3 regions of the Paenibacillus sp. JNUCC32 genome follow, and region 1 is predicted to be linked to each of the others. Evidence: riboswitches for the same ligand, from Rfam matches in the RefSeq annotation. Region 1 holds a riboswitch; each other region holds the start of a gene.
What was found. Region 1 has a riboswitch for thiamine pyrophosphate ahead of JNUCC32_RS29915 (ECF transporter S component). Riboswitches for the same ligand answer to the same signal wherever they lie in the genome.
Positions count from the first base shown of each region.

Region 2: another riboswitch for thiamine pyrophosphate. It lies ahead of JNUCC32_RS04390 (YkoF family thiamine/hydroxymethylpyrimidine-binding protein); the one in region 1 lies ahead of JNUCC32_RS29915 (ECF transporter S component).
Region 3: another riboswitch for thiamine pyrophosphate. It lies ahead of tenA (thiaminase II); the one in region 1 lies ahead of JNUCC32_RS29915 (ECF transporter S component).

Region 1 covers NZ_CP062260.1:6,717,591-6,725,640, reverse strand. Annotated here, with positions in the region: gene JNUCC32_RS29920 (ABC transporter ATP-binding protein) at 1-1,434, opposite strand, end outside; gene JNUCC32_RS29915 (ECF transporter S component) at 1,427-2,056, opposite strand; TPP riboswitch at 2,148-2,260, opposite strand; gene asd (archaetidylserine decarboxylase) at 2,426-3,229, shown strand; gene JNUCC32_RS29905 (SDR family oxidoreductase) at 3,293-4,147, opposite strand; gene JNUCC32_RS29900 (helix-turn-helix domain-containing protein) at 4,762-5,547, opposite strand; gene JNUCC32_RS29895 (MocR-like pyridoxine biosynthesis transcription factor PdxR) at 5,607-7,073, opposite strand; gene JNUCC32_RS29890 (pyridoxamine 5'-phosphate oxidase family protein) at 7,201-7,815, shown strand; gene JNUCC32_RS29885 (aminotransferase class I/II-fold pyridoxal phosphate-dependent enzyme) at 7,941-8,050, shown strand, end outside.
Region 2 covers NZ_CP062260.1:953,228-961,277, reverse strand. Annotated here, with positions in the region: gene JNUCC32_RS04410 (iron ABC transporter ATP-binding protein) at 1-169, opposite strand, end outside; gene JNUCC32_RS04405 (iron chelate uptake ABC transporter family permease subunit) at 166-1,113, opposite strand; gene JNUCC32_RS04400 (ABC transporter permease) at 1,103-2,056, opposite strand; gene JNUCC32_RS04395 (nitroreductase family protein) at 2,579-3,181, shown strand; TPP riboswitch at 3,364-3,466, shown strand; gene JNUCC32_RS04390 (YkoF family thiamine/hydroxymethylpyrimidine-binding protein) at 3,551-4,153, shown strand; gene JNUCC32_RS04385 (hypothetical protein) at 4,226-4,321, opposite strand; gene JNUCC32_RS04380 (nucleotidyltransferase domain-containing protein) at 4,438-5,136, opposite strand; gene JNUCC32_RS04375 (class I SAM-dependent methyltransferase) at 5,279-6,001, shown strand; gene JNUCC32_RS04370 (methyl-accepting chemotaxis protein) at 6,185-7,435, shown strand; gene JNUCC32_RS04365 (histidine phosphatase family protein) at 7,519-8,050, opposite strand, start outside.
Region 3 covers NZ_CP062260.1:4,410,945-4,418,994, reverse strand. Annotated here, with positions in the region: gene JNUCC32_RS19745 (FecCD family ABC transporter permease) at 1-801, opposite strand, end outside; gene JNUCC32_RS19740 (ABC transporter substrate-binding protein) at 999-2,024, shown strand; gene JNUCC32_RS19735 (VOC family protein) at 3,050-3,550, opposite strand; TPP riboswitch at 3,814-3,917, shown strand; gene tenA (thiaminase II) at 4,059-4,745, shown strand; gene thiM (hydroxyethylthiazole kinase) at 4,801-5,643, shown strand; gene thiD (bifunctional hydroxymethylpyrimidine kinase/phosphomethylpyrimidine kinase) at 5,640-6,647, shown strand; gene thiE (thiamine phosphate synthase) at 6,644-7,318, shown strand; gene JNUCC32_RS19710 (BglG family transcription antiterminator) at 7,558-8,050, shown strand, end outside.

The DNA.
Region 1 (8,050 bases):
CATCTCCAGAATCGCGAACGTGTTCCGCGCATCCTGTCCGAAGGTCGGTTCATCCAGGAGCAGGACGGCCGGCTGCCTTGCCATGGCCGTGGCAACGCTCAGCCGGCGCTTCTGGCCTGTCGACAGCTGGTACGGGTGCCTGTTATCCATGCCGTCCAGCCCAAAGCGTTCCAGGCAGCGGTCGGCCCGTGCCTTCGCTTCTTCCGGCGGCATATGGTCCACCAGCAGCGAGTACATCACCTCATCGCCGATACGTTCCGTCAGAAACTGAAGCTCCGGATTCTGAAACACGAATCCGATTTGGCGCAGCTGCCGCTCTCTCTTCTTCCGCACTGTCCTGCGCTTGCCCTGGATGACCTCCTCCCCGCAGAGCACATAGGTCCCTTCGGCGCGCAGGAGCCCCATCAAACTGAGCAGCAACGAGCTTTTGCCTGCGCCGTTGGGCCCGATCACCGCAATGAAATCTCCGGGATATACCTCAGCCGAAGAAAGAGAGACGACCGGTTTCTCCCATCGCAGTCCCCGGAAATCATCTAACCGAATGACAGGCTCCCCAAGGTGGGCATACGATGAGTCTGCCTCAGGCATGAGACTTCCCAGCTCATCGCCTGGCGCGTCTACCGGAGCAAACAGCTCCCTTCCTGCCCGAGACTCCGCATAATCCTCCCATACGCCGGGATACCAGATGCCATACGCCTGAAGCTCGCTCGCATATTCGGCGAATATCGCTGCCGGCGGACCATCGCCCAGAATGGCGCCATCCGGGGTGAACAGCACCACGCGGTCCACGTATTGGGCCATTTCTTCAATCCGGTGCTCCACGATAATCAGCGTACGCCCTTCCGATACGGCCTTCACCGCTGACCAGATTTGCTCCCTGCCTTCCGGGTCGAGCAGGGCGGACGGCTCATCGAGGAACAGCACCTCCGGCTCCAGCAGAAGGGCCGAAGCCAGCGCAAGCCTCTGCTTCATCCCCTGCGACAGATGACCGATCGGCATATGCAGCTCCTGAAGGTCAAGCCCAACCTCATGCAGGACGGCTTGCATTCGCTCCTTCATCTCGTCGCGGGGAACGCTGAGGTTCTCCAGCACGAAGGCCAGCTCTTCATCCACGTACGGCATGCAGAACTGGGTATCCGGATCTTGGAATACATATCCCCAAGAGCGAGGCACCAGCTGGGCTTCGCATTTCATCGGCACCTCCGTGGCGCGGGGAATCATCCCGCTAAGCACCTGAAGCAGCGTGGATTTGCCGCAGCCGCTCGGACCGAGCAGCAGCACCTTTTCCCCGCGGGCAGCCGAGAAGGACAAGTCCTTAAACATCAAACGCTCCTCGCCCGGATACTTCAGGCGCAATCCCTCCACATGCACGGCCTGCTCCGTAACCGCCTCCGCGGTTGAAGACGAAACCAAGCGGGCGGCGGTTTTAGACATGACGCGGATCATCCAGTGCTTCATAATCCTTCTTGGACGCAGGGCGCAGCAGGGATGTGACGCCCGTACGGTCCAACGCTTTGGCCAGCAGCAGCATGAGCAAGCCGGCAATGACGGCGCCGCTGAGAATCCGCATGCCATACTTGGCGAGGAACATCCAGGTCTGAAGATCATCGGTATAACTGTAATAGAAGTCCATCACCATCGAGCCGACCGCCGCGCCGGCCCCGGCAATCGCCACCGTCCACGCCGAGGTGCTCCGGTAACGGAACGCCGCGAATACCAATTCCGCGCCCAGCCCTTGAATGAGACCGTACAGCAGCAGCGTCAGTCCCCAGCCGCTCCCGAACAGCACTTCCACGTGGGCCGCCGCCACCTCCGCGATGATGGCCACTCCCGGCTTGCGGATCAGCAGGTAAGCGAGCGTGGCCGCTGCGAACCACATGCCGTATAACAGTTCATCCGCTTCGAAGAACAGCGGTTTCAGCAGATTGTAAACCGATCCCCAGAAATGATAAATGACGCCAAGCACCAGCGATACCAGCACCGTCACCAAAATATCGCTTAAACGCAGCCCTTTTCTAGGCTGTACCCCCAATTTTTCCTGCACTGACGTTCCCATAACAACACATTCCCCTCTCCACCGCTATTTTTGTATAAACACAACAAAAAACCGTCTGGAAAAACGCGCAGACGGAAAAATAGGCCCTATGTAGGCAGGGTCGGATATTCTCTACGCTGGCATTACCCAGTTCAGATTAACGGTCAACAGCGGATAGCAGCTGCAATCTCAGCCTGATTCACTCAAGCCCCCGTATTCCCTATTCGGTTTCATGTTAATCTTAAAATACACATTCGTTCCCCAATTAGCAAGAACCTTTTTTCAAAAATGGCTATTTATTGATTTCCGGCTCATTCTATGTCAATATCAGAGTGATTGGCTTTTCCACCAACGTTTTATTGCCGACACCTATGCACAAAGGAGAATGACATGGCTAAACAATTGCTGCGTCTGATGACCGAGCTGTCCTCCCGCAAGTGGCTGTCCCGCATCATGGGGCATTGTTCCCACAGCCGGCTGAGCCGTCATCTAATACCTGCATTTATACGAATCTACCAAATCCCGGCGCATGAAGCGGAGAAGGAGATCCACGAATACCGTTCGTTGAACGAATTCTTTTCCCGCCGGTTAAAAATAGGCCTGCGCGCCATAGACGACACCGCCGATGCCATGGTAAGCCCCGTCGATGCCACGATTTCGGCGATGTGCGCCGTCAACGCCGGCACCATCCTCAGCGTCAAGGGACAGGATTATACCCTGAGCGAGCTGCTCGCCAAGTCACCGAGAATGGAGAATTATATCAACGGTTATGCATTCGTATTGTATTTAAGCCCGACCGACTATCATCGCATACATTCCCCGGTAACCGGCATTCAAGCGGAAAGCGAGCATTTGAAGGGCCGGGTATACCCCGTGAACGATTTTGCGATGACCCATATCCGAAACGTGCTCAGCCGCAACGAGCGCCTCATTACCTATATTGCCCATGAATTCGGCGAAGTTGCGGTCGTGAAGGTCGGAGCCATGAACGTAAGCAGCATCCGTTATGCCGACGAGAGCGTGAAGAAATACGACATTGGCGACGAACTTGCGTACTTTGAATTCGGCTCTACCGTCGTGCTCTTGACGGAGAACGGCACATTTACACCCCGCGGTGACTTGGAACCGGGCTCCAAGGTGAAGATGGGAGAACTGCTCGGTTTGCTGCACCCTTCCACAGCCCGAAAAGGGTAATTCCTTTCGCCTTCCAAGCATGCGCTATAAGCTAAGTCCATGAAACATTCGACGGATGAAGGATTACCGCCTGTTCAGCAGCCGGTAAATGATCCGCTGAAACAGCCGATCCGGCAGCAGTCCCTTGATCCGCGCGGTCAGCCGCGTGCCTCGGGGCAGCGTATAGCGGAACCTCGGTTTGGTCATGGACGATATGCTTGCCACAAGACGGGCTACCTCCTGCGGATCTCCGCTTTCCCTGGCCGTCCGCTCGGAATAGTCCAGCACGCCCTTCAGCAGACCGCTGTAGGGTGATCCTTCCTTGACCGCCAGCTCCCCAAAACTCTTATTCCAGATCGGCGTGCCGTAGGCACCGGGCTGGACCAGCACGACATCGATGCCAAAGGGCATCAACTCCATGGACAGGCTCTCGCCGAACCCCTCCAACGCAAATTTGGACGCCGCATAGGGACCATAACCCGGAAAGCCGACCCTGCCGCTAATGCTGCTCATGAGAACGATTTTGGACCGTCCGGTCTTGCGCAGCAGCGGGAGCATATGCTGCGTCACCGATACGGTCCCGAAGAAATTCGTCTCCATCTGCTTTCGCCAGCCCCCCAGCGGCACTTCCTCCACCATGCCGCCCACCGCCTCGCCGGCGTTGTTCACCAGCACGTCCAAGCGGCCGAACTTCTGCTCCAGCGCCGAAGCAGCAGCCTTGACCTGCTCCTCGGCACATATATCCAATCGGAAGATGTGAATACGCCCGGTAACATCTGCTTGTTCAGCCTGAGCCAACAGCTCTGCTGCCGCCTCAGGTCTGCGAAGACCCGCGGCCACGTCATAACCTGCTTTTGCCAGCTCCAGACTGATCAGCAGTCCGAACCCGCTCGACGCGCCCGTGACCAGCGCAACCTTCCCTGCTCCCGCCGTTACCACCGGATCACCGCCGGCTCCGTCGATGCCACTTTCTCCTTCACACCCGTCACCCTTCCTATATCCATAATGCCTAATCTGTTTCGAGCTTTGCTCTTAAGCGCTTTATGTATATTCCCAATATATCAAATGTTTGCAATGCAGTCCGAGTCCTGACCTATAAAATTAATCCCAATAAAAAAGGGAGCTTGTCAGCTCCCTTTTGCGTGTTTCCAGCGAAATGCGTATATGATAACGGGATTCAACGTCACCCGTATGTAGGCCAAGGTCCTTTAAAACCAAACGTCCTGATGATCCGGATTCGTTGTCTTCATGCGGCGCAAGCGATTTCTGAAAATACCGCAGCCGCCACGACTGAAGAAACGTCCACGCACCCGTCTTCTTGGGCTCATTCCCCTCTCCCCCCTTCATAAGAAAAACGTCTATCGACGTACTTGCATAGAAGACAGACCGCATTTAACGGAAGTTTTTCTTGCGATATCAGGAAGGCTCTTGCTTCGAATTTATACTTTCTGATATCTTAAAATGAAACTGTACGTCGTTTTTACCCTAAATCGCTTGCTATGAAACCCATAGTCCCCTTCCACCAAGCAGGTAAGTTATGGAAGGGCGGGGAATCACCGAATTTCGGATGGGCTCTTGCCCGTATACTGCTTAAATTGTCGGCTGAAGAAGAAAATATCCCGATAACCCAGCGCGTCGGCCACTTCCGTTACGTTCATCCCTTGATGCAGCAGCAGATGCTGCGCCCGCTCGATCCGCATCTGAATGATATAGGATTGCACCGGCGTGCCGATCAGCTCCTTGAACTTGATCGAGAAGTAGCGGGGAGACAACCCCGCTCTGGCCGCCAAATCCTCGACCCGATGGGGAACCCCCGGGTGCTGGCGGACGTAATTCGCGATTTCATGGATCGCCTCGGACAGCTGATTGCTTGCTTTTTTGACCACCGGCGCATCCAGATCCGAGCGCAGCAGATGAATCATCAGCTGCTTCAGAATGAGCTGGCCCTCTTCCAGTGAACCATAGGGCTTGTCCAGATACAAACGCACATAGCGTGCAAGCAAATATTCGAAATCCATCGTTTCCGTCAGCTTGCGATAAGATGCCGGAATCTCTTCGACCGGGTCGGTCACGTCAAAATGGATATATGTCAATACGAGCGGCTTCTGCGGATTGTGCGTCGCGCTCGTATGATCTCCGGGTCGGAACAGGAAGCAGCTTCCCTTTCCCACGGTAAAGGGCTCGTCATTTAGCTCGACCGTGCCTTCGCCGCTCCATACATAGAACAAATCGTAGTTCTGCATGGGCCTTTCGCGTTTTTGCCATTTCCAGCCCGGCTCGCAAACGATTTTGGCAAGCGCAGGCATGATTATAAACGAAGACGGCGATGCATTCAGCATCTCGTCATAACCCCCTCATCTCATTCAAAAATTGACCTCTTTCCCATCATACCCGTTTTTTATGTTTTTTGCATGTCCCGCCATGCCAGCGCCATCCGGGCAACCCCTTCTTCGATGCTGGATATGCCGAGATGCGAGAAGCCGAAGCAGGCGGCAGGCGGCCCGGGCGTACGATGATAGGCCGCCGCATCCCGAAACATGACGCCGCGCTTGCGGGCAGCCTCCTGGAACAGGGCATACTCTTCCGCGGAGCGCAGCCAGTTCGCGTAAACGTGAAGGCCGGCATCGCCGGGGTGAAGGCGAAACAAGCCCGAGGCATGGGTTTCCATCCCATGGCGAAGCGCCTCATACCGCGCGCCGTACAGCCGGGTCATTCTTCTGAGATGCCTCCCGTAACCTCCCCTTACAATAAAGCGGGCCAAGGCGCGCTGCTCCAATACGGCTGGCGAGATCGGCTCGTACAGGGCCTTGGCCTGAACGACCGCCTCAACCAGGCTCGGGGGAAGCACGGCATAACCGATGCGGAGGCCGGTGAACATCGTTTTGGAGAATGAGCCGACAAAGATGACGCGTCCCTCGTCGTCCAGCATTTTCAGAGGTTCGATCGGCTTGCCGCCCCAGCGGAATTCGCTGTCGTAATCATCCTCGATAATAAAGGCCTGACGGCTTCGCGCCCAATTCAGCAGCGCCCTTCTTCGCTCCAGCGGCAGCACCGCGCCCGTCGGGTATTGACGGCTGGGGCTTACGACAAGCAGGCCGGCATCCCATTCGCACGGAATCAATCCGGCATCGTCGACAGGGGACGGCAGCGGAATTCCTCCGCTCAAGCTTATGCCCCGGTGGATTCCCTGATAACCCGGATCCTCCATCACCACGTGATCGCCGGGATCAACCAGCAGTTGGAATATCAGGACAAGCCCCTGCATGGAACCGCTGAAAACCACGATATGCTCGGGATCCGCCTGTATGCCCCGCGTGAACCGAAGGTGTCCGGCTATCGCCCGGCGCAGTTCGATATCCCCTTCCGGCGGCGCTCCGTTCTGCAGCTCGGCTCCCCCGCTTCCGCCTGCATAGGATAACGCGCTCCGCCACTCCGAATAAGGGAAATCCTCCATGGGCATCCTCGCATTCGCGAAAGAGATCGTACCCGGGGGAGGCTCCTTCAGCAGCAGCTGTGCCGAGACATATTCCCCGCTTTGGCTCATCAGTCGCTGCCCCCAAGCGGAGAGCGCCGGCGCCCGCTCGGCCAATGGTGGCTGGCCTGCCGTGGCAGCGATTCCCTCGGCCACGTATGTTCCGCTGCCCTGCCGGGATACGACGTAGCCCTCGGCCATGAGCATGTCATAACACTGCGCGGCCGATCCCCTGGACACCCCGTAGAGCCTGGCCAGCTCGCGGGTTGCGGGAAGCCTCGTGCCTTCCGGCAGCTTGCCGCTATGAATCGCGGCGCGAATCGCGTGGTACAGAGCCAAATATTTATATCGATATTGTTCCACATAGGTCTCGAACGGCAATCCAAGCTCCATGGCGATGTCTCCTCTATTTTGGGATTACGATCAAATTGGACTATACAAATTACTCTAAATTGGCGCTTTTTCCTTGTCAATGAACATCGTATGCTGTTATTCAAAATGATAGGGGGAGCATGTAACCATGAGAAGAGACGAATTTGCGATGGAGGATCCCCAAGAGATCGAGGACTTCCTTCGCGGGATGAGTTTTGGTTTCCTTGGAACAGCCGATGAAGAGGGAATCCCGCGTGTAACGCCTTTGAATTTTGCCTATGTCAACGGAGCGTTCTATTTTCACGGCAGCCGGATGGGGGAGAAAATGGACCATCTCCGCCGGACGCCCGCCGTATGCTTCACCATTGCGGATGAGTATGCCCTCATCCCTTCCTATTTCTCCGACCCCGAGATGGCATGCCCGGCCACGGCCTATTTCAAAAGCGTAACCGCTATCGGCGAGGCCGTGATCGTGGACGATCTGGAGGAAAAGGCGCTTGCGATGGAGGCGCTGATGCAAAAGCTGCAGCCTGAAGGCGGATACCGCGCCATCGACGCGAATGACCGGGCTTACACCTCCAGGCTGAAAGGGGTAGCCGTCATCCGGCTGACTCCGCAGCGAATGAGCGCCAAGTTCAAGTTCGGCCAGAACCTGAAGCCCGATCGGCTCCAAGCCGTCGTCGAAGGCCTGGAATGCCGCGGCAAGAATCGGGACGAGGAGACGGCAGGACTGATTTGCAAGTATCACCCTGGACCGCGTTAAAGCATTACATTTATCCGTGACGGTTCCTGGGGTAGGTGGTATAATGTTAGGCAATGAAAACGTAAAGGCAACTTGTCACCTGCTCTTACCTTAACCAAAAGTATTCGGAAGGAAGGAATCAGTTCATGAACCCATTGGTTGGTCAATTGAATGGAAAAATGCAAGCTGGCAATCCGCATGTGTACGACATGCTCTCCACACTCGGCAGGGAAATCTACTTCCCGAAGGAAGGCAT
Region 2 (8,050 bases), 1.2 Mb from region 1:
GACCGCTGTCCTTGCCCGTTAGTCTGCTTATCATGGACAGCAAAGTACTCTTACCGGCGCCGTTCGGGCCGATAAAGGACGTAATTTGACCTTTCGGGATCGTAACCGACACGTTATCAACGACTTTTTTGCCGCCATAGACTTTCGATACGTTCGTAACCTGGATCATGCTTTACTCTCCTTTAGTAGCAGGTATATGAAGTAAACGCCGCCGATGAAGTTGATGATGACGCTTAGCGTAGTAGAGAACGTAAACACCCGCTCTACCACTAGCTGGCCGCCCACCAAGGCGATAATGCTAATCAGAATGGACGCCGTGATTAAGTGTGAATGCCGGTATGTTTTCATGAATTCATAAGCGACGTTCACCACAAGCAGTCCAAGGAACGTGATCGGTCCTACCAATGCGGTGGCCACCGAAATGAGAACCGCGACAACGATCAGAAGCCTCTTCACAACGTAATCATAGTTTACGCCAAGGTTGATCGCCTGATCACGACCCAGCGACAGCACGTTCAAGTACTTGGCAAACCGGGCAAAATACAGCAGGGTCAGCGCAACGACAATGACGGACAGGATGAGAAGCTCGGTCTTCACATTGTTGAAGCTGGCAAACATCTTGTCGGACACGTACTGGAACTCGTTCGGATCGATCAGCACTTCCATAAAGGAAGACATGCTGGAGAACAGGGTTCCAAATATCATGCCGATCAGCAGCAGGAAGTAAATGTTGTTTCCTTCCCTCTGAAACAAAATCTTATATAGGATCCCGGCGAACAGGATCATCGCGCCGACATTGATCAAAAAGTTAACATTGCTGCCCAGTTTATACAGCGTGAAGGAGCCGAAGACAAAGATCACGGTCGTCTGGATCAGGATATACAAGGAATCCAATCCCATCACGCTTGGCGTCAGTATCCGGTTATTCGTGACCGTTTGAAACACCGTGGTAGACAGAGCGATCGCCCCGCCGGTCAGAATAATGGCAAGAACCTTCTTGATTCGTCTTGGAAGGGCGTAATCCCAATTGCCGCCAAGATCAATGAACAGAAAGACTGCCACCAGGATGATTGCCGCCGCGGCCAACAGGCCGAGTTTGGCTTTATAAGTCATAAGCCTTTCTCCTCATCAGTAAGAAAATGAATATACCGCTTCCGAGTACGCCCACGGTCAGACTAATCGGAATTTCATAGGGATAAATGATGATCCGGCCAAGGATGTCACAGAACAGTACGAACCCGGCCCCCAGCAGCGCGGTATGCGAAAGGCTTTTTTTCAAGTGGTCCCCTAAGTACAGACTAACAATATTAGGTATGATCAGACCAAGGAACGGAATCACGCCGACGGTCAGCACAACGGAAGCCGTAACCAGCGCAACGATGACCAATCCCAGGTTCACGACTCGCCGATAATGAAGTCCCAGGTTGGTTGCGAATTCCTCTCCCATTCCGGCTACCGTAAACTTGTTGGCAAACAGGTAAGCCAGAATCACAAGCGGGATACTGAGATACAGCATTTCATATTGGCCCTTCATGATCATGGAGAAATCGCCCTGCAGCCAAGCCGACATATTCTGTATAAGATCATATTTGTAGGCAAAGAAGGTCGCGACCGAGCTGACGATATTACCGAACATAAGCCCTACCAGCGGGATGAAGATCGCGTCCTTGAACTTGATCCGATCCAGTATCTTCATGAAGATAAAGGTTCCTGCCAGTGCGAATACGAATGCCACGAGCATTTTGATAAGCGGGCCGCTTGTCGTAAAGACGAGCATGGCAACCAAGATCCCCAATCTGGCGGAGTCCATAGTGCCCGCCGTCGTCGGCGATACGAACTTGTTGCGGCTGAGCTGCTGCATGATCAATCCGCAGATACTCATGCTGACACCCGCCAAGATGAGGCTGACAAGCCGTGGAATCCGGCTTTCAAGCATAATATGCTGTTGTTGTTCTGTCATCGAGAACAGTTCCAGTGGCGAGATATCTTTAACTCCAATAAATAACGAGATTATGGAGAGTACCACAACGGCTGCGAATAAGTATCTAATCTTCATGGTTCTTCCTTCTATGCGTATGTCTGTCGAAACTCCGGCAGTCAGCAATTCCCCAACCATTCTCATTGAGATTGATTATCAATTGCGTTCTGATATGGATTATATCATTCTCATTCTCAGTCGACAAGTATAATTGAGAATCAAAATCATTTAATTTGTTCATCCAAGTATCATTTGTTCATGATTTGTTCATAATATGGAGTTTCGCAGAGATAAACTTTATATCACCGAGGCTGAGCCGCTTGGATTCGCGGTTCCCGAAATACATACGTATGTAGAAGCTGATTTAATTCTCAGTAACCGGGTATAAAAAATATAAATTAACTTTCCTTCGAAGCGTTGACAATCCCTCTAAGTTATATTAATATGCTAACATAATTATTATTTCTAACTAAACGTAAGTTAATGTGAAATGATAATTCAACGACAGCAATTCAACTCAACATGCATATTTGCTTGAATTAAAGGACATCTTTGTTATCAGGCTTATGCAAACATGATTACATCAGGAGGTTTTTTTCAATGTCTAAAGATTTTTCAGCAGCACTTAAGCATCGCCGTTCCCATTATGCCATCAGCAAAGACCCGGTCATTTCCGACGAACTCATCCAGGAGATTGTTAATGAAGCCGTTAAATATACTCCGTCTTCTTTCAACTCCCAAAGCGCACGCGTCGTTGTACTGCTTGGCGAACAGCATGACAAACTGTGGAACCTGACCGAAGGCATTCTGAAAGAGGTTGTCGGAGACGAAGAGGCTTTCAAATCCACAGCTGAAAAAATGGGTGCATTCCGTGCTGGATACGGCACTGTTCTCTTCTTCGAGGACAATAACGTAGTTGCCGACCTGCAGCAAAAGTTCGCGCTGTATGCCGACAATTTCCCTGTCTGGTCGAACCAATCCAACGGCATGCTGCAATTCGTGGTATGGACGTCCCTCGAGGCAGAAGGCCTGGGCGCATCCCTCCAGCATTACAACCCGTTGATCGACGAGAAAGTGAAGTCCGAATGGAACATTCCGGAAAACTGGAAGCTGATCGCTCAAATGCCTTTCGGCAAACCGGTTGCAGATCCGGGTGAAAAAGAATTTGCGCCGCTTGAAGATCGCGTGAAGGTATACAAGTAAGCCATAGCCGGCCTAAGCCGCCTACCCAAGCCCTGAGGATTGGAATAGGCGGCTTTTTTATGGTGCCCTGCCATTGAAAACCTGCCGGCAAAACGATACAATAACACAGGAAGCAGGCCTTTCGCCTTCTGATCTTCGGAAGTTCTTGGAGCCGGCTTGATACCAACTGCATATTTGATGTTTGGCTGTACTAGGGGTGCCATGTGCTGAGAGACGGCGGACCGCCGTTAACCCTTATCACCCGATCTAGATCATACTAGCGTGGGGAAGTGTAGCATTTATGTTTATTTCTTTGCGTAGGCATAACTGCACTTCTTCATGGGGTGCGGTTTTTTTGCGTGGACTTATACAATGGGGAGGAAAAAATTTATGAATGAGCTTGTATGCGGAACCAGCCGGATCGTGGGTTGCCGGTTCTCGGTATTTCCCATGACGGATCGGTTCGTTGAAGTGATCACGGAAGCGCTTCGTTCCGTGGATTCGGATAAGGTCTGGATCCAAACGGATGATGTAAGCACTTGTATTCGCGGCCGTGCGGAGCATGTGTTTGATGTGACGAGAGCAATATTCGCTTATGCCGCGGCTAGCGGCGTGCACACGGTGTTTAACGGTACTTATTCTATCGGCTGCCCAGGCGATACGGATGCCGATGCGTATATGAATGAGGATTCGACCCGCTTAAACCACGATATCGGGGAACGCGCCGATATCGAAACGGCCTGCCAATTCGCGCTTTACCCGATGGGTAGCGCCAATTACATGGATGTCATTTACGCAGAAGTGGATCGTGCGAAGGCAGCGGGCACATTCGGTGGAAGCGTACATTACGCCAGCCGATTGGACGGGGCGTTGTCCCGGGTGTTCGGATCACTCGAAGACGCGTTCCAACATGCGATTCAATCCGACAGCAGCCATCTGGTCATGACCGCGGTGGTTTCGGCCCACAGCCCATCCCCCAAAGCCAAAACTTAAGGTCCTTTCCAACAGATAAAGGCCCGGCACGCGCCGGGCCTTTATCAATTGCAAGCAAGAATTTGACGGTGTTTAAACCCAAGCACTCAAGATGATTACGAGCAGGATAAAGAGAACCAATATAGTTCCTACTGAATTGCCCCATGCGCCGCCGTATGCTCCGCTCATGAAGATCCCTCCTGGATTTAAAAGAATGACGTGAGTTAATCACGTTATTATCTTATTGCTTATGGCGGGCGAGCGTCACGGCTAATGTACCCCCCTCTTTTTTATGCAGGGCTTATTTATTCCTCATAACCGACCAGCAGCCTGCCTCCGTACGGGCTGAGCGCTTCCTCCGTCACTGCAATAAGGTCCGCAGGATCGTCCTCCCGATAAATCGCCAGAAGCGCTGCCTCCAGTCGATCCCCCATAGCTGGGCTATAGCGGTTGAATAAACGAAACAGCATCTTCCCTTCACCCGTCCACTCCCGGTTTGCCCTCAGAACGAATTCGCATAGAGTCGACGCTATTTTGTGTACAGTAAACCATTTTTCGCCTTCCCTGCGGGGACTTGTCAAGTCCAGCAAAAACTCGGTCAGGATGTAGCGGTATTCGGCAATATCGCTCGACGACAAGGGCATGGGGCCGTAATTCAAATCATTCCGGGCATCCGCCCGCACCTCTTCTCCCTCAGGCAACGAACGCAGCACCGTACCTTCGGCGACCATCCGCTGCAAAGACGGATTCGCCGCCAGCACTCCCTCGTCGAAATATTCGCGATAGGAGGATAAAGACAATATGAATATTTCCGCGATCCAGCCATGCGCCTCGATCGTCTTCCTGCTGAAGTCATATCCGTCCCGTTCAATGACGATGATGTCCAGATCGGATTGTTCATTATACTCACCACTACTCGCGCTGCCGCCAAGTACGGCAAGCAAGCAGTCGGGATAATTTCGTTGCATGACGCGTATCGCTGCCTCCGTCGGTTCCAGTCTCATGGCCGTTTCCTCCAGTAATTCTCTCATCCGCCACAAAAAAGGGCTCAAAATATTAAATTCAACGAAAACCCCAAACGTACCTGAATCATATGGTAAATAAACGATTACCCGCATTGACGATAAGGAAGAAGGGATAGATGAGATGAATTACATTCACATGCTCTCCAGATTAGGCATGGGCAGTGCCCACCCGGGAGGATTCGAGGCAACCCTCAGAATGCTGAAGAATTATCCCATTCAACCGGGCAGCCGCATTTTGGAGGTAGGGTGCGGAACCGGCAGAACCGCCTGTCATCTTTCGGAGATGGGTTATCAAGTGACCGCCATTGACCTGAACGAAAATATGATCAAAAAAGCCCGCGCAAGAGCCGAAGCCATGGGTATGGACGTGGAGTTCCTGCAGGCGGATGTATGCGCGCTGCCTTTCGAAGACAACCGGTTTGATCTGATCATGGCCGAGTCCGTCACCGTATTTACGGATACCTCGAAATCGCTGCCCGAATATTACCGCGTTCTGGATCGCGGAGGCGTCCTGCTGGACAGGGAACTGCTGCTGGATAAGCCGATGCCGGAGCCGAAGCTTAAGGAGCTGCTCGAATTCTTCGGCATTCCTAATCTGATGATGAGGGAAGAATGGGCGGGGTCCCTTTTGTCTTGCGGTTTTAAGCAGGCTGAATTTTTGGAGTACAACCACTTCAACGAGCAATTAAAGGAAGAGCAAACCCGTCATCTGGATGCGTTTGAGCAGCGCGATAAAGGACTCCTGTTCGATGCTGCGCTCTGGGAAACGCTGTTCAAGCATGACCGCATGATTCTGGATAATACGGATTATCTCGCTTCCGTCTTATTTCGTGCGGTGAAATAATCCGGCTTCATCTCTATGCATCAAGAGGGGATCTGCATATGGCTATGCTTCCCCTCACTCCCATCACATTCAGTTCTTTCGACCTAATTCAACACTTTTTGTCAATTCGTTATATCTAGTTTAGCCCGTCGATGCTATAATCATGGTAAATATATCCTATGTTGTTGAGGAGGACTCATTCTTATGGCATGGTTCAACAGACTCCCTATGTCTCAAAAAATCACCGCAGCCTGTTATCTCATTGCCGCTTTGTTTGCGGTACCCATGCTGCTTGCGTTTATTCTGATGGGTAAAGCAATCATTGGCGTGGTCATCGTCGTGGTACTAACCGGGCTTACTTTTCCTCTTTCTCGCCTCATTGAGAAAACGCTTACGAACTCCTTCGCGGAAATCTCCAGCGTTTCCGCCAAAATCGCCAAAGGCGACTTCACCTTCCAGGTGGAGGAGGTGGGAGGCATGAACGATCTGAGCAGAACCTTCAACAGCATGGTGGACAAGCTTCGCAAAATATTGCAGGAAACCTCGGATATCACCCGTCAGGTGATGACGTCAAGCTCAAGCATCTCGATTAAAAACCAGGAGCTTATTCAAGTGATGAATCAAGTCTCCCTTTCCTCCAACGAGCTGGCCGTCGGCGCCAACGAAATTTCGGAAGACGTATCCGAAATGACGCATTCCATCCGTGAGATCGAAGAGAAGGTCAGCAATTATACGCATTCGACTCAGGAAATGAATACCCGCTCGATCGAAACGCTGGGACTGGTTGAACAAGGAAGGGATTCGGTAGCCAAACAGTCAGCAGGGATGCAGCGAAACATTGAAGCGACAGCCAAGGTTTCGGAATCCATCGATGCGTTGGCCCAAAGCGCCAGGGGAATCACGAAGATTACGGAGACGATCTCCGAGCTTGCCGATCAGACCAACCTGTTGTCCCTGAACGCATCCATCGAAGCGGCCAGAGCTGGCGAGCATGGCGCAGGCTTTGCCGTTGTCGCCCAGGAGGTGCGTAAACTGGCCGAAGAATCTACGTCTTCAACCCGGGAAGTATTCAATCTCGTTCGGAGCATCGAATCGGACATCAAACACGCGTCCCAAAACATCAAAATCAATGAGGAGGTCGTCAGGCAGCAGACCGAGATGATCCGCGAAGCAGAGCTTGTGTTTATGGAGATCGTAAACAGCGTGCAGTATATTTCGGAACAGATCGCCGCTTTCTCCAAGGAAAGCCAGTCCATGCTGGATAGCGCGCAGAGCATTTCTTCCGCGATTCAGAATATATCCGCGATCACGCAGCAATCCGCTGCCGGAACGGAGCAAGTGTCGGCCTCCATGAACGAAGGCATCTCGTCGATCCAGAAGATGGCTGAAGAAGCAGAAGCGATGAATAACGCCGTTTTCCGACTGCAGAAAACCATCAATATTTTCAAATTTTAAGCAGCGAAGCAGTCTACATAAGCTCGCATTTATAGTAACTAAACTTAAAGGCCAAGAATCTATCGAGATTCTTGGCCTTTTTATCATCCTTCCTCTTGATGCTCGCTCCATAACCGCGCGAGGTTCACAAGCCGCCCTTCCTCAAATTCGGCGCGGTAAATATCAGGCAATGTGGTTCCCAGCCAAAAATGATAATCGAAGCGCTCATCATAATGCTGGAGCATGAGTGTCATGATATCGCCGTGCGTCCCGATCGCTACCCGCTTGCCTCCATATGCATTCAAAATTATCTCGAAGGCCCGGATCGCACGGCTTTGCGCGGCTTTACCGGATTCTCCTCCGGGGAAGGAGAAGGCCGAATCCTGGAACAGTTTCTTTTTGGCATCAAGGAAGGAATGTCCCTGCAAATCGCCGGCCATCCGTTCTCTTAAGTCCTCCTGCTCCGCAATCGGTAATCCTAAAGCGTCCGCCAATGGTTGGACCGTGTCCTTCGCTCGCTGATAAGGGCTCGACAGGATCGCGTCAATCCCTTCATCCAGCAGCATCTCCTTCACTCGCTCCGCAGCATGAGATCCCTGCGCCGACAATTCACGAGACCGTTCCTTCCCCTCGATA
Region 3 (8,050 bases), 2.3 Mb from region 1:
TATTAAATACCGAACGATATGAGGGATGATGATCCCTACGAATGCGATGGGTCCCGCCGCCGCTACGGAGCCGCCGGCCAGCAGGATGACGGCTGCAGCAGCTAACAGCTTGATGAGTGCGGTTTTTTGCCCGAGGCTCTGAGCGATGTCGTCTCCCATGGAGAGGGCGTTCAGATGCCGTCCCAGCAGCAGCGCAGCCAGCATGCCAACGGCCATGTACGGCCATACGGCGGTTAGCTGGTTCAAATCGCGTCCGGCTACCGAACCGACCAGCCATACCAGCACCTGATCGAACATTTTGCCGTCGGAGAGCATTAATCCTTGGGTCAGGGAGTGGAAGAAAGCGGCCATGGAAGCCCCTGCCAAGGTGATTTTGACCGGCGTCATGCCGTCCCTGCCGATGCTGCCGAGGAAGAATACGATACCGCCGCTGACGGCGGCTCCGATCAACGCGACCCAGGTAAGGGACTGAAGTCCGCCAATGCCCAGCCAGCCCGATGCCAGAATAATGAAGAAAGCCGCGCCGGAGTTCACGCCCAGCGTGCTCGGCGATGCAATCGGATTGCGCGTGATGACCTGCATGAGCGCACCCGCAACCGCAAGGCATGCCCCCACGGCGACGGCAATGAGCGCTCGAGGAAGCCTTGCCGTGAGAATGATCAGATGTTCGTTGCTTCCGTTAAAGTGAGTGAACGATTCCCATACCTGATGAAGAGGGATGTTCGTTACTCCGAATGCGATGCTGCCCATGACGGCAGCGGCCAGCGCCAATAGCGATATCAATAGTCCGAATACGCGCATATATGCTCACTTTCTTAAGTCCATGAATAATTAAGTTCATATGAATTTTAGGTGAAGGGACGTTATCTGTCAATGAGCTTGATAATCATTCTCACAAATATATTGATATTTTTCACGAAACCCTTTATAGTTTTGAATCAGTGATTGATAATGGTTTTCAAATAGCGGGATATGACACAAGGGGGATTTAGATAGGAATGGGAACAGGAATGGCAAAGAAACGGGCAAGAGGCATCAAGTTTAGCTTGCTGGCTCTGATCATGATCATGATTCTTGCGGGGTGCGGAGCAAGCCCGGCGCAAGAAGGGACAAGCAACGCGGGCGGCGACACGACGAATACCGCAGAGGGCAACAGCGGCGCTGCTGCCGGCGGCGAATCGTATGAAGTTACGCATGCCATGGGGACGGAAACGATCAAAGGAACGCCTCAAAAGGTCGTCGTCCTCACGAACGAAGGAACCGAGGCGCTTCTGGCCTTGGGCGTGAAGCCGGTAGGTGCCGTTAGATCCTGGACGGGGGATCCATGGTATCCACATATTAAAGACCAGATGGAAGGCGTTACCGTTGTCGGGGAAGAGAGCCAGCCGAACATCGAACTGATCGCCGGTCTGCAGCCTGACCTGATCATCGGCAACAAGATGCGTCAGGAAAAAGTATACGAGCAATTGAAGGCGATCGCGCCGACTGTTTTTGCCGAGGATCTTCGCGGCGAGTGGCAGAACAATTTTGAACTGTATGCCAAGGCGCTGAACAAAGTGTCGGAAGGCGAAGAACTTTTGGCTGCCTACGACAAGCGGATCCAGGAGTTTAAAGAGAAGGCCGGCAGCAAGCTTGACGAAACCGTCTCCGTGGTTCGTTTCATGGCAGGCAAGACCCGGGTGTACCATACCAATACGTTCTCGGGCGTTATTTTCGATAAAATCGGCATCGCCCGCAACGACATGACTAAGAATGCCAAGGACGATTTCGTGGACGAGATCACGAAGGAACGTCTGCCTGAGGTGGAAGCCGACAGACTGTTCTACTTCACTTATGAGACAGGGGATGGCGGCGCCAACCAGACCGAGCAGGAATGGATCAACGATCCGCTGTGGAAGAACCTGAACGTTGTGAAGAACGGTCAAGCCCACAAAGTGGATGACGCGATCTGGAATACGGCGGGCGGCATTCTGGCGGCCAACCTGATGATCGACCAGCTGCAGGAGTTTTACGGCATTCAGTAAGCAATGAAGACGGATGCTGAAGGCTAGTATCATCGTATAGCGGAAGATGCTAGGAACAAGCGGATAAAGGAGGCACTCCGAAAGATCTGGGATCTTTTGGGATGCCTCCTTTTTTAACATCGCGCGTCGGTAACATCGCGCGTCGAAGTACCGCCGGTATGCAGCTGCATGTCACATCGCTCGCCAGTACAGCCTAACCAACTCCGGGCATCATGCCGCTAACCATGACCTGTTAACGGACACCAGTTCCCTTATTTCCCTGATTAACCCCCGATTCTCAGATCAAACGGACACAGGATCCCTTATTACCGCAATAGACTGTCCTTTTGCCATCATATTCTATGAATAACGTATCTGGTGTCCGTTAGCCATCAAAAATTACGCCTATTCAGCTAAATAACGTATCCTCAGTCCGCTTGTCCTCGGGCAGTCACACCAAGACCAGTAGTCGCACAAGACCAGTAATAGCATCAATACCAGCCAGTCACCAAGGTACTCGTTAACGGACACCAGTTCCCTTATTTCCCTAATTAACCCGCGATTCTCAGATCAAACGGACACAGGATCCCTTATTTCCGCAATAGACTGTCCTTTTGCCATCATATTCTATGAATAACGTATCTGGTGTCCGTTAGCCATCAAAAATTACGCCTATTCAGCTAAATAACGTATCCTCAGTCCGCTAGTCCTCGAGCGGTCGCACCAAGACCAGTAGTAGCAACAAGACCAGTAGTAGCATCAATACCGTAGTCGCACCAAGAACAGTAGTCGCACAAGACCAGTAATAGCACCAAGACCAGTAGTCGCACCAAGACCAGTAGTCACACCAAGACCAGTAGTAGTACCAGGACCAGCAGTAGCACCAGCTATCTACTCCGAGTCCCCGAGTTTTCTACCTCTAACCCATAGCTACTCTAGTTATGCGGTTTTACATTCGTTTTGGTCGGCAGCCATCCATGCATACCCCAGGGACACCGAATCCACCCACGTCCTCCCTGTAATAACGCTTGACTTCACGGTACTTTTTACGACGTCTTCACCACGATCTCCGCCCCTGCAACATAGGTCATCGCTTTGATGTATTCCGGGTCTTGGGCACGCTGTTCCATTTCCACCGGAGTGAGGTCCTCCATTCGTGTCTGTACCCACCATAAGTTGCCGAACGGGTCCCGTACCCGTCCCACCCGATCGCCGAAGAACAAGGTCGTTGGCTCCGTCACCGAGACCGCACCTGCGGCCAGCGCTTGCCGATACACGTCATCGCAATCCTCAACATACAAACGGAGGTATGCCGGGCTATCCGGCCATTCCGGCTTTGCGTCAAACATCATGACGACGGCATCCCCGATTCGCACCTCGGCATGGCCGATGACACCATCGCCAACATAGACGCGGGCAAGCTCTTCGGCCCGAAAAGCCTGCTTGAGGAAATCGATCAGCGCTGCGGAGTTTCTTGAGATGATCCACGGCGTCACGGAGGTGTAGCCATCCGGAATGGGTTTAACCGCTTTCGGTTGGTTCGTCATAAATACGCTCGCTCCTTTAAATTTCATTTATTTGAATTGTGCTTATGCACTCATTATGCGGGGGCATATATGACAGCCGAGCGTCAGTGTTTCCGGAATGAGTTTGGGGTAGCCTGCGTTTTTATCTTGCGAAAAGACAGCCGCCACGGTACATCGTCACAATCACGCGGTCGGAGGAAGGTTCGAGCTTGAGGTTCCGTCCACAAACTGTTAACGTTTGACACCACCCTCAAACCTATGTACAGTATTAGACAAAAGAATAGGAAGTCCACTAGGGGAGCCGTTGGCGGCTGAGACAAGAGCGTATCTTGGACCCTTTGAACCTGATCTAGTTCGTACTAGCGTAGGAAAGTGGAGCCTTCGAATATGAGGTCTCGGTGCGTTTTTTTGGCGCACCCGGGCTTGTTGACGAAGCCGCTCCAGTTTTCGGGGCGGCTTTTTAGCGTTGTCTGAAAAGTCGTGTCTTACGGACTTCCTGCTCTTCAATATGTTGGAGGTGGGGACAAAGATGAGTTTCACGCAAGAGCTCCGTCAGCAGGCGGGAGGCATTTTTCAAGCAATCTTCGATCATCCCTTCGTAAAAGGCATTGCCGAGGGGAATCTGAAGCGGGAGCAGCTGATTCACTATGTGAAGCAGGATTTTGAGTATTTGAATGCCTACATGCGGATATACGGAATAGCCATATCCAAATCGATCAGCCGTGAAGAGATTGCGGCCTTTAACGAACAGATTTCATTCATTCTGCACAGCGAGGTGCACCCGCATCAGAATTTTTGCGCAGCCGCCGGGGTGACCTATGAAGAGCTTCAAGGATATCCGCTGGCTCCGTCCGCGCATCATTACATCCGTCATATGCTGACGGTGGCGCATGAGGGTAGTTTGGGGGAGATTATGGCCGTGCTGCTGCCGTGCCCATGGACGTACCTGGAGATTGGCCGCAAGCTGCTGAATGAGGTGAAGCCGGATGCCTCCCATCCGTTTTACGACTGGATTTCTTTCTACGGAAACCGGGGGGAAGACGCGACAGCCAAATTCCGCGACCGTCTCGATGCATGGGCGGATCGTGCGACGGCAGCCGAGCGGGAACGGATGAGGGAGCATTTCATGCTGAGCTGCCAGCTGGAGTATCTGTTCTGGGACATGGCTTATAAGCAGGAGGAGTGGCCGGTGCAGCTGGAGGCTGCGGTGCTGTAAGAGCAATGATCACAAGCACATGGAATTCCATTATAGCGAAGAGAGGCTGATATAAATGCATTCATGGGAAAAAGAGGTTTCGGCGCTTTTGACGAAGGTACAGCAGACGAGCCCCCTCGTTCACAATATGACGAACGTGGTGGTTACGAATTTTACGGCTAACGGCTTGTACGCGCTGGGCGCGTCGCCGGTGATGGCTTACGCGCCGGAGGAAGTGGCGGATATGGCCGCCATCGGAGGCGCGCTCGTATTGAACATCGGTACGCTGAACCGCGAGCTGGTGGATGCGATGATTATCGCCGGGCAATCGGCGAATGCCCATGGCGTGCCGGTGCTGCTGGACCCGGTCGGCGCGGGAGCGACCCGTTTTCGGACGGAGTCGGCGCTGCGGATCCTAAGCGAGGTGAAGGTTTCGCTCGTGCGCGGAAATGCGGCTGAAGTCGCTCACCTTATCGGGGAGATCCGCGAGATCAAGGGCGTAGACGCAGGCAATAGCGCAGGCAGCAATCATGCCGAGCTGGCCGTGCGGGCGGCGCGCGAGTTAGGCACGATCGTGGCCATTACCGGTGAAGAGGACGTGATTACCGATGGAACGGAAGTGCGCATCATTACCGGAGGGGATGCTCTGCTTACGAAGGTGACCGGCGCAGGCTGCCTGCTGACCTCGGTGCTGGGTGCCTTTGCCGCGGTGGAAGCAAACCTGCTGCTTGCAGGTACGGCGGGTCTGGCCTTCTATGGGGCCGCGGCGGCGAAAGCTGCTGAGCGAACGGCAGATCTGGGACCGGGAAGCTTCCAGATAACTTTCCTGGACGAGCTGGCGAAGCTTCATCCAGGATCGCTGGAAGGGTATGCCGCTGTGCTGGAAGCGGGAGCGGCGGCTGCCGGAGGCACGCGATGAGCGAGGCTCGCATACCCCGTGCCCTGACGATTGCCGGGTCTGACAGCGGTGGCGGCGCCGGCATTCAGGCCGATCTGAAAACCTTCCAGGAACTCGGCGTGTACGGCATGTCGGCGATTACCGCGATCACGGTGCAGAATACCTTGGGGGTTCACGGCGTATATCCGCTGCCACCCGAAGCAACTGCGGAGCAGATTGAAGCGGTTGGATCGGATCTCGGGATAGATGCATTGAAGACGGGCATGCTGTTCAACGCCGAGATCATTCGGCTGGTTGCTGACCGGATTCGGGCATTCGGCTGGGGGAAGGTCGTTGTCGATCCCGTGATGATCGCCAAGGGCGGAGCGGAGCTGCTGCAAAGCGAAGCGGTGGAGGCTTTAAGAGAAGATTTGCTGCCGCTGGCGTTGATTGTCACCCCCAATATACCGGAGGCCGAAGTATTGGCGGGGATGCGAATCCGCACGATGAACGATCGCAAAGAAGCGGCGAGACGTATTCATGCTCTTGGGCCCAGGATCGTAGTGATCAAAGGCGGTCATGACGAGGGAATCCTTGGAAGCGATGAAGGTACGGATCACGAAAGAGACAGGGGACCGGCTATAACGGCGGGTATGCAGCAGGAAGAGTTGCCTCAATCCGAAAGGACGCACGGTCTAACGAGAACTGCCATGCCTGCTGGGGAGTATAGGGGAGGCCGCCCGCTCTTTTCCAACGATGACGGTTATCCGGAAAGTCTTCCGGTCATCGACATCGTTTATGATGGTACGGCCTTCACAGATTTATATGGCAAACGAATTGATACCGTTCATACACATGGGACCGGCTGTACCTTCTCTGCGGCCATTACCGCAGGCCTAGCCCAAGGCTTGAGCGCACTCGATGCGATTCAGAGCGGGCGCTTATTCATTCAAGCCGCCATTGAGGACGGCTTAAACCTGGGGCAGGGGCAGGGGCCGACCAATCATTGGGCATACAATCGCCGCCGTCAGGAGGTGCTGCGATGACGGGCAGAGTGGCCCCCGAGATCATGAGGCGGCATCTGCGGATGTACCTCGTGCTCGGCAGCGTGAACTGCAGCGTCGAGCCAAGCTTGGTCCTGCAGGAAGCACTGGCTGGAGGCGCAACCATGGTCCAGTTCCGTGAGAAGGGGCAAGGAGCACTCGCCGGGGAGGCGATGATTCGGCTGGCTCGCCGGATTCAGGATCAGTGCCGCCAAGCGGGCGTGCCCTTCATCGTCAATGACGATGTGGAGCTGGCACTGAAGCTGAACGCCGACGGCGTGCACGTCGGCCAGGATGACGAATCCGCGGCTTCCGTCCGCGAGCGGATCGGCAACCGGATTCTCGGCGTTTCCGCCCACACGGTGGAGGAAGCGCGGCGCGCGATTCTCCACGGTGCCGACTATCTTGGCATCGGGCCGATCTATCCGACCCGCTCGAAGGATGATGCCAAAACTGCGCAAGGCCCGGCCATTCTCCATGAGCTTCGCGAAGCTGGAATCCACCTGCCGATCGTTGGGATCGGCGGGATTACCGTGGAGCGCGTGGAGGAAGTGATTGGAGCGGGTGCGGATGGCGTCGCAGTGATATCCGCCGTGACGGGAGCGGAGTCGGCGCGGGAAGTTGTAGAGGCTTTTATAGGTAAGATACGATGTACGACCGGAAGAATTTCTTAAGATGTAAGAGGGATTATGAAACAAGGGGGCCGACTTCTGCGGCACCCTTGTTTTGTTTACGTCGGATTTTAGAATACTGTATATGCTCAGCTTTTCCGTCAATATGCCATTTCTTTTGATCCACTCTCGTGTAACCTCCCAGATCAGTTTGCCATAGAGACCCGGATATGATATACGTAGGACAATGCACCCGCTCTACGATGAGTGAGCACTCCCATTAAGTTGAATAGGGGATCGGAATGAATAATAGGCAAAAAGAGATTTTTCGCAATTTGTTAATGGAACCGAACCGGCTGTGGCTCGTTCAGGATCTGGCGGATCAGACCGAGTGCTCGGAGAAGACGATCCGAAACGATCTGAAGGTGATTGAAGAATATATAGCTAAGCACTCCAGCGGCCATCTGGTGAAAAGGCCGGGACTTGGCGTCTATCTGGAGATCGGGGAAGCGGATCAGGCTGATTTATTCCGCCGCTTGTATTCCAACGAGAGTACCGCCGAGGATGAATCCGATGAGGAAAGGGTGCTGCACCTGGCATATCGGCTCTTGATGAACGCGAAGCCCGTAACCCTGCAGAACCTGGCTTCACCGTTTTACGTGAACAAGGCGATTATCCGTCGGGATATGGAAAAGATTGAGGGCTGGCTGCGGAGCTTTGATCTGAGCTTAATGACGAAGCAGCGAGTAGGCTTCATGATTGAGGGCTCGGAGAAGAACAAACGGATGGCGCTGG